Linked DNA regions of Metabacillus sp. B2-18. The protein of the gene in region 1 interacts with the protein of each later gene in a pairwise test. Links are inferred from orthologs where the notes say so. Each region holds a gene or a part of one and is shown in the gene's direction. Other genes may lie near its edges.

Region 1 (3,098 bases):
AGTTAAAAAGACTAGCATCGCAAAATTTGATGCAACTGTAGAAGTTGCTTTCCGTTTAGGCGTAGACCCTAAGAAAGCTGACCAACAAATCCGTGGAGCAGTAGTACTTCCAAATGGTACTGGTAAAACTCAACGTGTATTAGTATTTGCTAAAGGTGAAAAAGCGAAAGAAGCTGAAGCAGCAGGTGCTGATTATGTTGGTGATGCAGACTACATCAACAAAATCCAACAAGGTTGGTTTGAGTTTGACGTAATCGTTGCAACTCCAGACATGATGGGTGAAGTTGGTAAATTAGGACGTGTATTAGGACCAAAAGGTTTAATGCCAAACCCTAAAACTGGAACAGTTACATTTGATGTAACAAAAGCTGTTAATGAAATCAAAGCTGGTAAAGTTGAATACCGTCTTGATAAAGCTGGTATTATCCATGTTCCTATCGGAAAAGTATCATTTGAAGATAGCAAACTTGTAGAGAACTTTACAACAGTTTATGAAACATTATTAAAAGCTAAGCCTTCTGCAGCAAAAGGTACTTATATGAAGAGCGTAAATGCTACTTCTACTATGGGACCTGGTGTGAAGGTAGATTCTTCAAGTTTCGCTGTAAAATAATAGCTATTGACTTCGTATAGAAGTTTATATATAATTATCAATGTTGTTTAAAACAAATATCGCTATACCGTAGACAGTAGGTGCTTTTATAAGCTTAAATATCCTGCCGAGGTGTATTTACGAATAAAGCATGATTTTGCTTATTGTATGTACAAAACCTCCATGTCTTGTGGAGGTTTTTTAATGACCATCACCGAACGGTACTAGTGTTACATGAATCTAACAGGAGGTGTAACAATGAGCGCAATTATCGAACAAAAGAAACAGATCGTAGATGAAATTTCTACTAAGTTCCGTGAAAGTAAATCTACTATCGTTGTTGATTACCGCGGATTAACTGTAAGTGAAGTTACTGAATTACGTAAGCAATTACGTGAAGCAGGAATCGACTTCAAAGTTTACAAAAACACAATGACTCGTCGTGCTGTTGAGCAAGCTGAGCTTACTGGTCTTAATGATGTATTAACAGGACCTAACGCAATTGCATTCAGTAATGATGATGTTGTAGCTCCGGCTAAAATTTTAAATGACTTCGCTAAAAAACACGAAGCTCTTGAAATCAAAGCTGGTGTAATCGAAGGTAATGTTGCTAGTGTTGAAGAAGTTAAAGCTCTTGCTGAACTTCCATCACGCGAAGGTTTACTTTCTATGTTGCTTAGCGTACTTCAAGCTCCTATCCGTAACTTTGCTCTTGCTACTAAAGCAGTTGCAGAACAAAAAGAAGAACAAGGTGCTTAATCGGTACAACAATCTAGTATGTCTTTACTAATAAAATATTAACAGGAAAAACAAGGAGGAAATTATAATGACTCAAGAACAAATCATTGAAGCAGTTAAAAATATGACTGTTTTAGAATTAAACGACTTAGTTAAAGCAATCGAAGAAGAGTTTGGTGTAACTGCTGCGGCTCCTGTAGCTGTTGCTGCTGCTGGTGGCGAAGCTGCTGCTGAGCAAACTGAATTTGACGTAGTACTTGCAAGTGCTGGCGGACAAAAAATCAAGGTTATCAAAGTTGTACGTGAAGCTACTGGCTTAGGCTTAAAAGAAGCTAAAGAATTAGTAGATAACGCTCCAAAACCACTTAAAGAAGGCGTTTCTAAAGAAGAAGCTGAAGAATTAAAAGCTAAACTTGAAGAAGTTGGAGCTTCTGTAGAAGTTAAGTAATAAATGTACTATATAAAAAAGCTCGCCGGTTAAAGGCGGGCTTTTTTGTACTTAAGAATAATTGAAGTAACTAATGCATCTATTCGCATTTTGCAGTAGATGATTTTTTATCATTAAATTTGATTTAATACGTATAAAATGCAAGGTTGATGTAAAACCTATTCTTCTGTAAGAGGAGGAACTTTTATGAGTAATCATTATTATTCTGAGAAGCCAACTGTTGAAAGTGAGCGTAAAACATGGACATTTCAATTAAAGGATTTTCTTTTTACATTTCAAAGTGACCGTGGAGTGTTTTCAAAAAATGAAGTAGATTTTGGTTCCCGCCTTTTAATAGAAACGTTTTTACCACCGGATGTAAGTGGTGATTATCTAGATGTTGGTTGTGGGTATGGGCCTATTGGGTTGTCTCTTGCAAAGAGTTTTAACAAAAAAGTAGACATGATCGATATTAATGAACGGGCAATAGAGTTAGCAAAGGATAATGCTGCTCTTAACAAAGTGGAGAATGTAAATATATTTCAAAGTAATCAATTTGAAAACATTAGTGAAGATCGGAAATATGCCGCTGTTTTAACAAATCCACCAATTCGAGCAGGGAAGCAAGTTGTTCACTCTATTTTTGAAAAAAGCTTCGAACATCTTGAGCATGAGGGTGAGTTGTGGATTGTTATACAAAAAAAACAGGGAGCACCGTCAGCGATGGATAAACTAAATGAAATGTTTAATGAAGTGGAAGTTGTGGAAAAGAAAAAAGGCTATTATATCATAAAAGCAAAAAAGAGTTGACTCCATTTTTTTGTTGTGTTAGTATTATAAAATGCCAATATATAATTTCCATAACTATCTAATTTTTAAGGTAAAAGATGTATAGAAATTAGTTTTATGGGAATACTATTAAAATCAAAAGTACGTTTTAAAAATGTGGTTTTCTTACTAGAAACCCTTTTTATTTTTTGTTTTTTCCTTGCGTCAGTACTTGCATTTTCCTATGTTTTATTGCAGATTTTTTATTGGTAGTATGTAAAGATATTGTTTTTAAAGAGAATGATCATATGTGAGTTCTCTTATTCGTCTGTCTAAAAAAGGTATACATAATAGTACGACGCAAGATCCTATTACGCTTGATTTGAGGGGTGAATGAGTTGACAGGTCAACTAGTTCAGTATGGACGACACCGCCAACGTAGAAGTTATGCACGCATTAGTGAAGTGTTAGAATTACCAAATCTTATTGAGATTCAAACCTCTTCCTATCAGTGGTTTCTTGATGAGGGCTTAAGAGAAATGTTTCAAGATATTTCTCCAATTGAGGATTTCA
Region 2 (4,035 bases), 3.6 Mb from region 1 along the record:
AGCTCCACCCATAGCTGATACAATTAACAATACTTGTTTAACAATATCTCGTGTTTCACCTTGAAAAATTCCTCGCTCAAAGCTGTAAAAAGCATCAAACGTACCACCTATCGCTGCAACAAGAGCCCAAATTTTTAGCCTATTAGAAAATTCAAACATTTTGGTTAATGGTGGTTCTCCTGCTAAAAATGCACCAATGGCACCGATTAGCGTGCCACCTAAAAGTACTCCTAGTGCTATAAAGTAACTATGAATAAAAGCCGGCATAAAGGCTTCTTTGTCCATGACTATCAACCCCCTACTCTATATATATGGACGACCTATTTTAAGTATGAAAGAAAATATTTTTGTAGAAATGGTCTTATAACACGGAACGCTCTTATTTGTAACTATATAACCTCGGGAATATAATGAAGGATATATAAATGATCCTTGAATAAAAATCTAAAACGAATGTAGAAAGGAGGGGAATATATGCCGTTTGTTCACCTTCAAGTGAAAAGTGCATACAGCTTGCTCTCAAGTGCAGCAAGATTAGATAAATTAGTTAATAAGGCGAAAGAATGTAAATTTAATGCAATAGCGTTGACTGATTTTCATGTGATGTATGGGGCTGTAGCTTTTTATAAGCTATGTCAGGAAAATGGAATAAAGCCTATTTTAGGTATGACAGTTACAATCATAGATGAACAACATGAGACCGACATGACAGCTGTACTACTAGCTGAAAATAACGAGGGGTATCAGAATTTATTAAAGATAAGCAGTGCTCTTCAAACAAAATCACCTGAAGGGCTTCCAGATCGATGGTTAAAAAGCTATCATTCTGGATTAATAGCCATTATCCCAGGACAAATGTTCATGGAAAGCTTTGAAAAAGAACAGTTTGATCAAGCAATTGTTTTATTAAAAAAATATCAAACTTTATTTGGTGAAAACTCAATATACTTAGGAACTCAGAGAGTATCCTTAGAAGATGAGTCCCTACATAAATATTTACTGAATATTAGTAGTGAAGTGAATATTCCTATGGTGGCAACGAATAATGTTAGCTATATCGAAAAGGAAGATTACCTTGCTCAGCAATGCCTAATTGCATTAAAACGTGGTGAAAAGCTTTCTGATTTTCATGTTGACCAAAAAGGAACACATGAAAATTACTTAAAGCCTGCAGCTGAAATGGTATCTTTATTCGAGGAGTTCCCTGATGCATTAGAAAATACATTAAAGATAGCTGCTCGTTGTAAAGTGAATCTTAATCTGGGTGTTACTCATCTACCAAAATACCCTGCTCCCAAAAACCAAAATGCTGATGAATATCTTGAGGAGCTTTGTTTCAAAGGATTAAATACAAGATTTGAAAACCCTGACTCTATCTATTTACAAAGACTAAGCTATGAGTTAGATGTAATAAAAAGAATGAATTTTAGTGATTATTTTTTAATTGTATGGGACTTTATGAAATACGCTCATGAGCATGGCATATTAACAGGTCCAGGGCGAGGTTCTGCTGCTGGCTCTCTTGTTTCATATGTGCTGCGAATTACGGATGTAGATCCAATTAAACATAGATTACTTTTTGAAAGGTTTTTAAATCCAGAGCGTATTACGATGCCTGATATTGATATTGACTTTCCAGATACAAGACGTGATGAAGTAATAGCTTATGTAGCAAACAAATATGGCAAATTACATGTTGCTCAAATTATTACCTTTGGAACGTTAGCAGCCAAAGCAGCTATTCGTGATGTGGGGAGAGTAATGGGAGCTTCACCTAAGGAAACAGATGTCTTATCGAAGCTGATCCCATCTCGACCGGGAATCACCCTTCAAGAAGCATTTAAAGAATCTCAGGCACTACAGAAATTAATTACTGAAAATGAACGAAATAAAAAAATCTATGAAACAGCTTTAAAACTAGAAGGCCTCCCAAGGCATACTTCTACACATGCAGCAGGTGTTGTTTTAAGTGATCAACCTTTAACAAATATTGTCCCAATTCAAGAAGGGCAACAGGATGTGTACTTAACACAGTACTCTATGGATTACTTAGAAGATCTCGGGCTTTTAAAAATGGATTTTTTAGGCTTAAGAAATCTTTCTTTAATCGAGAATATTATGAAATCTATACAACGTGTTGAAGGAAAACGAGTTGATTTGACGAACATATCCTATCAAGACGAAAAAACATTTGATCTTTTATCCCAGGGAGATACAACAGGAGTTTTTCAGCTTGAATCCGAAGGGATGAGAAGTGTTTTAAAACGTCTTAAACCTAGCAGTCTTGAGGATATTGTTGCTGTAAATGCATTATACAGACCTGGTCCGATGGAAAATATTCCACTCTTTATTGACAGAAAACATAAAAGAAAAAGCACAACATATTTACACCCCTCACTGGAACCGATTTTGCAGAATACCTATGGTGTTATAGTTTATCAGGAGCAAATAATGGAATTGGCTTCTACTATTGCAGGATTTACTCTAGGGGAAGCAGACTTATTAAGAAGAGCCGTTGGGAAGAAAAAGAAAGATATACTAGATCAAGAGAGGGAACATTTTGTCTCGGGCTGTACTAGAAACGGTTATAGTCAACAAGTGGCAAACTCAATTTATGATTTAATTGTTAAGTTTGCCAACTATGGATTTAACCGAAGTCATGCAGTTGCATATAGTATGATTGCTTACCAATTAGCCTTTTTAAAAGCAAATTACCCTCTCCATTTTTTAACAGCTTTATTAACAAGTGTAAGTGGAAATGAAGATAAAGTTGCTCAATATGTTCGAGAGGCGAAGCGTAAAGGTTTCGCGGTGCTGCCACCTTCTGTAAACAAAAGTGAGTTTGCATTTTTAGTAGAAGGTGCAAGTATTCGCTATAATTTAACATCTATAAAAAATGTAGGAATAGCGGCTATTAAGGAAATCTTTCATGCAAGAAAGAAAAAACCTTTTACTGACTTATTTGATTTTTGTATAAGGGTATCAATGAAAATTGTGACTAGAAAAACAATGGAGCAACTTATTTTTGCAGGTGCAATGGATGAGTTTACTATTGATCGTGCAACTTTGCTTGCAAGCCTTGATGTTGCCATTGAGCATGCGGAGCTAATGACTCCATCAGATGAAAGTCAATTTGATCTCTTTTTGGAAGAAGAATTTAATCTAAAGCCAAAGTATATTGAAGTAGAGCCATTTAAAATTGAAGAAAAACTTAGATTTGAAAAAGAATCTCTAGGTTTATACTTTTCCATTCATCCTGTTGAAATGTATCGTTCAAACCTTCAAGGGGTCCGTGCTGTTACTATTGATGATTTATCTTCAAATGTAGATCGAAAGGTTTCAATTGGGGCTTTAGTAGCAAATGTACGAACAATACGTACCAAAAAAGGTGAGGTTATGGCTTTTTTACTACTTGGAGATGAAACAGGAGATATTGACGCTGTTCTTTTCCCTCAAACTTATTCAAAGTTTGGTGAAAAGGTGAGGGACGGGATGATTTTCTATCTAGAGGGAAAAGTTGAAAGAAGACAGGATAAACTTCAGTTTATTGTTCAGCAAATAAAAGAACTAGAACACTTACCAGCCGTTTCTAAACATGCAAAGCTCTTTGTGAAAATTGAGAAGCAGTTCTCAGATCAACAAAAGTTGCTAGATGTAAAGAAGATACTAAGTCGTTTTAACGGGAGTATCCCTGTCTACCTGTATTATGAGCATGATAAGAGGACTATTCAATTACCTGAAGAGTTCTCAGTTTCAGCTACAGAAGAGTGTTTAACAGATTTAATGAATTTACTTGGGCAAAATAATGTTGTACTAAAACAGGAGTAGCCTTTCATTGTAAGGCTATTTTCGTAAATGAGGATGTTTATGCTAAACGATGCTTTACAATCAAATGAATTATGTTATCATTTAATAATGATTTAAAGTGGTCTGACCACTTTTTGAAGAATGATAGGCAGTGTAAAAATAGATACAGCTGAACTGGTAACCAAACAATTAGATTCTTACAATAGGGTACTTGTTCTAGTACTTTAC
Region 3 (3,000 bases), 3.8 Mb from region 1 along the record:
AGAGTCATTTCTCATGTTTTTGAATAAGATGAAATAACTTGAAAAAATGGGAGTGAATATAATGGACGTCCTTTCAGCTATTGCAACTAGAAGGAGTATTGGAAAAGTAAAGGAAGATCCTGTCCCGAGTGAGTTGATTCATCAAATTCTTGAAGCAGGAACATGGGCTCCTTCACATTTCCGAACAGAGCCATGGAGATTTTTTGTATTAACTGGTGATGCCAGAAAAGCACTCGGTAAAACACTCGCATCTCTCGTAGAAAAAACACTAGAAGATCCAAATAGTGAAGAAAGTCAAAAGCGACTAGAAAGAGAAGAAAATAAACCCTTGCGAGCACCGGTTATAATCGCTGTTGCAGTAGAACCAACAACAGCAAACAAACGTGTCATGATGAAGGAGGAAGTTGCAGCTGTCTGTGCAGCTGTTCAAAATATGCTGCTCACAGCCCATGCCCTTGGATTGGGTGCTATTTGGAGAACAGGTGAAAGCTGTTATTCGAATGAAGTAAAGGAACTGTTTACATTATCTTCCGAATCGGAGATGGTTGGATTATTATACATTGGCTACCCTGATATGAAAGAAATGACGGGAAAAAGACAGGCAGTCTCAGCGGTAACAACTTGGCTTGAAAATGAAGAGGATTTTGCTTGATTTTTGTCATTGCTTAAAGTGACAGCCCAATTAATTGAAATTGGGCTGTTTTTGAATGGAGTTCTAATTGAGTTAGTAATGAATGTGACGGTGGGTAATGTGTGTAATGTTGGGAAATGACAATCATCGCGGATATGAACGACAAAACGATTGGAAAAATCAAGGGAAGTGTCGTTCATCGCGGGTATGAACAAAAAATCGAAAAGAACATAAACAAAATTGGTACATCTCACCTTTACAAACTATCAATTTGCATTTTCGTAGAAAATTTGTTTTAATAAGATGTTACATTTTATAAACAAGTAAAATGTAAAAGCAAGTAACCATCTCTGTATGTATATCTTGCAAATATAATATAGAAGGTGAAAAATATATGTCAAAAGAATATCGCGTTTTACTATACTATCACTATGTTCAAATTGATAACCCTGAGGAGTATGCTCAAGAGCATCTAGAGTTTTGTAAAAACCTTGGGCTAAAAGGCAGAATTTTAATTGCTACAGAAGGAATTAATGGAACAGTTTCAGGGACTGTTGAGCAAACGGATCAATACATGGCTCACATGAAAGAAGATCCTCGCTTTGCTGAAATGGTTTATAAGATAGATGAAGAAGATGAGCATGCCTTCAAAAAAATGAAGGTTCGTCATCGCCCAGAGCTTGTGACGCTTCGTTTAGAAGATGATGTTAATCCTTTAGAGCTAACAGGTAAATATTACAGCCCTAAAGAATTTATGGAAGCTATGAAACAAGAAGATACTGTCATTATTGATGCTAGAAATGACTATGAGTATGCTGTTGGTCATTTCAAAAATGCGATTTTACCTGACATTAATACGTTTAAAGAGTTACCAGATTGGATTCGTGAAAATAAAGACCAGTTTGAAGGCAAAAAGATCTTAACGTATTGCACAGGTGGTATTCGTTGTGAAAAATTCTCAGGGTGGCTTCGTCAAGAGGGATTTGAGGATGTGGCACAGCTTCACGGTGGGATTGTTACTTATGGTAAAGATCCTGAAGTACAAGGGAAGAATTGGGACGGTCAGTGTTATGTATTTGATGAGCGTCTAATTGTACCTGTTAACCGAGTAGAACCAACTGTAGTTGGAAGAGATCATTTTACTGGTGAACCTTGTGAACGCTTTGTTAACTGTGGGAATCCTGAATGTAATAAAAAAATTCTTTGCTCTGAAGAAAATGAGCATAAATACTTGCGCGCATGTAGTCATGAGTGTCGTGTACATGAACGTAATCGATATGTTTCAGAAAATGGATTAACAGAAGAGCAGGTAACAGAAAGATTAGCTGCTTTAGTATAAAGATGAAGTGCAATGACTAGCTATTTACTAGCTTTCATTGCACTTTTTTATTTGCCACTAGTTGACATAGATAAGAAAAATATGATATTTAAATAATAGTTTAGCACTCTAGAGCTTAGAGTGCTAAACTAGAAGAAGGAGTGTCCATAGAACACCTAATCATTTTCTATTTTACTACATAATAAAGTAGGCTAAATTTTCGAAGAGGAGAGGTTGTAAATTGGAAAAAAAGCAATTTAAAGCAGAATCCAAAAGATTGTTGGAAATGATGATTAACTCTATTTACTCACAACGAGAGGTGTTTTTAAGAGAGTTAATTTCAAATGCTAGTGATGCAATTGATAAAATCTACTACAGAGCATTAACAGATGATTCTTTAAGCTTTGAAAAGGATAGTTACTTTATCAAAATTACACCAAATAAAGAAAATAGAACACTTACTATTTTAGATACAGGTATTGGCATGACAAAGGAAGACCTTGAAAACAACCTGGGTATTATCGCGAAAAGCGGTTCCTTAGCGTTTAAAAAGGAAAATGAATCAAAAGACGGCCATGATATAATTGGTCAATTTGGAGTTGGATTTTACGCTGCATTTATGGTGGCTGATGTTGTTACTGTTATCAGTAAAGCGCTTGGAAGTGATGAAGCTTACAAATGGGAATCAGAGGGTGCTGAAGGCTACACAATTGAACCGCATGAAAAAGATACAGTTGGTACAGAAATTATTTTGAAGATAAAAGAAAATGAAGAAGAAGATAACTATGATGAGTTTTTAGAGGAATATAACCTAAAATCAATCATTAAAAAATACTCTGATTTTATCCGCTATCCGATCAAAATGGATGTTAAAGGCCAACGAGCTAAAGAAGGCAGCGATAATGAGTTAGAAGAATACGAAGAAGAACAAATCATCAACAGCATGGTGCCAATCTGGAGAAAAAATAAAAATGAATTAACAGATGAAGACTATGTGGCATTTTACAATGAAAAGCATTACGGATTTGATAAGCCGATTAAGCACATTCAT

The links.
Region 2: the proteins of rplL (region 1) and dnaE interact in binary tests that used the Escherichia coli proteins (3 or more experiments, as listed by UniProt). The link is inferred for Metabacillus sp. B2-18 from one-to-one orthologs.
Region 3: the proteins of rplL (region 1) and trhO interact in binary tests that used the Escherichia coli proteins (3 or more experiments, as listed by UniProt). The link is inferred for Metabacillus sp. B2-18 from one-to-one orthologs.

Annotation. Positions count from the first base shown.
Region 1 is NZ_CP088245.1:125,077-128,174, forward strand. The notes cover bases 160-3,098. They hold rplL (50S ribosomal protein L7/L12), read left to right. Parts: upstream 160-1,418; coding sequence 1,419-1,778; downstream 1,779-3,098. Other genes in these bases: rplA (50S ribosomal protein L1), read left to right, coding at 160-613; rplJ (50S ribosomal protein L10), read left to right, coding at 851-1,351; LPC09_RS00675 (class I SAM-dependent methyltransferase), read left to right, coding at 1,965-2,567; rpoB (DNA-directed RNA polymerase subunit beta), read left to right, coding at 2,924-3,098. Also shown: more of rplA, read left to right, coding at 1-159. UniProt on the Escherichia coli protein: The binding site for several of the GTPase factors involved in protein synthesis (IF-2, EF-Tu, EF-G and RF3). Is thus essential for accurate translation.
Region 2 is NZ_CP088245.1:3,715,262-3,719,296, reverse strand. The notes cover bases 153-4,028. They hold dnaE (DNA polymerase III subunit alpha), read left to right. Parts: upstream 153-474; coding sequence 475-3,828; downstream 3,829-4,028. Other genes in these bases: LPC09_RS18870 (sporulation membrane protein YtrH), read right to left, coding at 153-285. Also shown: more of LPC09_RS18870, read right to left, coding at 1-152. UniProt on the Escherichia coli protein: DNA polymerase III is a complex, multichain enzyme responsible for most of the replicative synthesis in bacteria. This DNA polymerase also exhibits 3' to 5' exonuclease activity. The alpha chain is the DNA polymerase catalytic subunit.
Region 3 is NZ_CP088245.1:3,949,096-3,952,095, reverse strand. What follows is about bases 157-2,997. They hold trhO (oxygen-dependent tRNA uridine(34) hydroxylase TrhO), read left to right. Parts: upstream 157-1,025; coding sequence 1,026-1,970; downstream 1,971-2,997. Other genes in these bases: htpG (molecular chaperone HtpG), read left to right, coding at 2,191-2,997; LPC09_RS20070 (nitroreductase family protein), read left to right, coding at 157-652. Outside these bases: more of LPC09_RS20070, read left to right, coding at 62-156; more of htpG, read left to right, coding at 2,998-3,000. UniProt on the Escherichia coli protein: Catalyzes oxygen-dependent 5-hydroxyuridine (ho5U) modification at position 34 in tRNAs, the first step in 5-carboxymethoxyuridine (cmo5U) biosynthesis.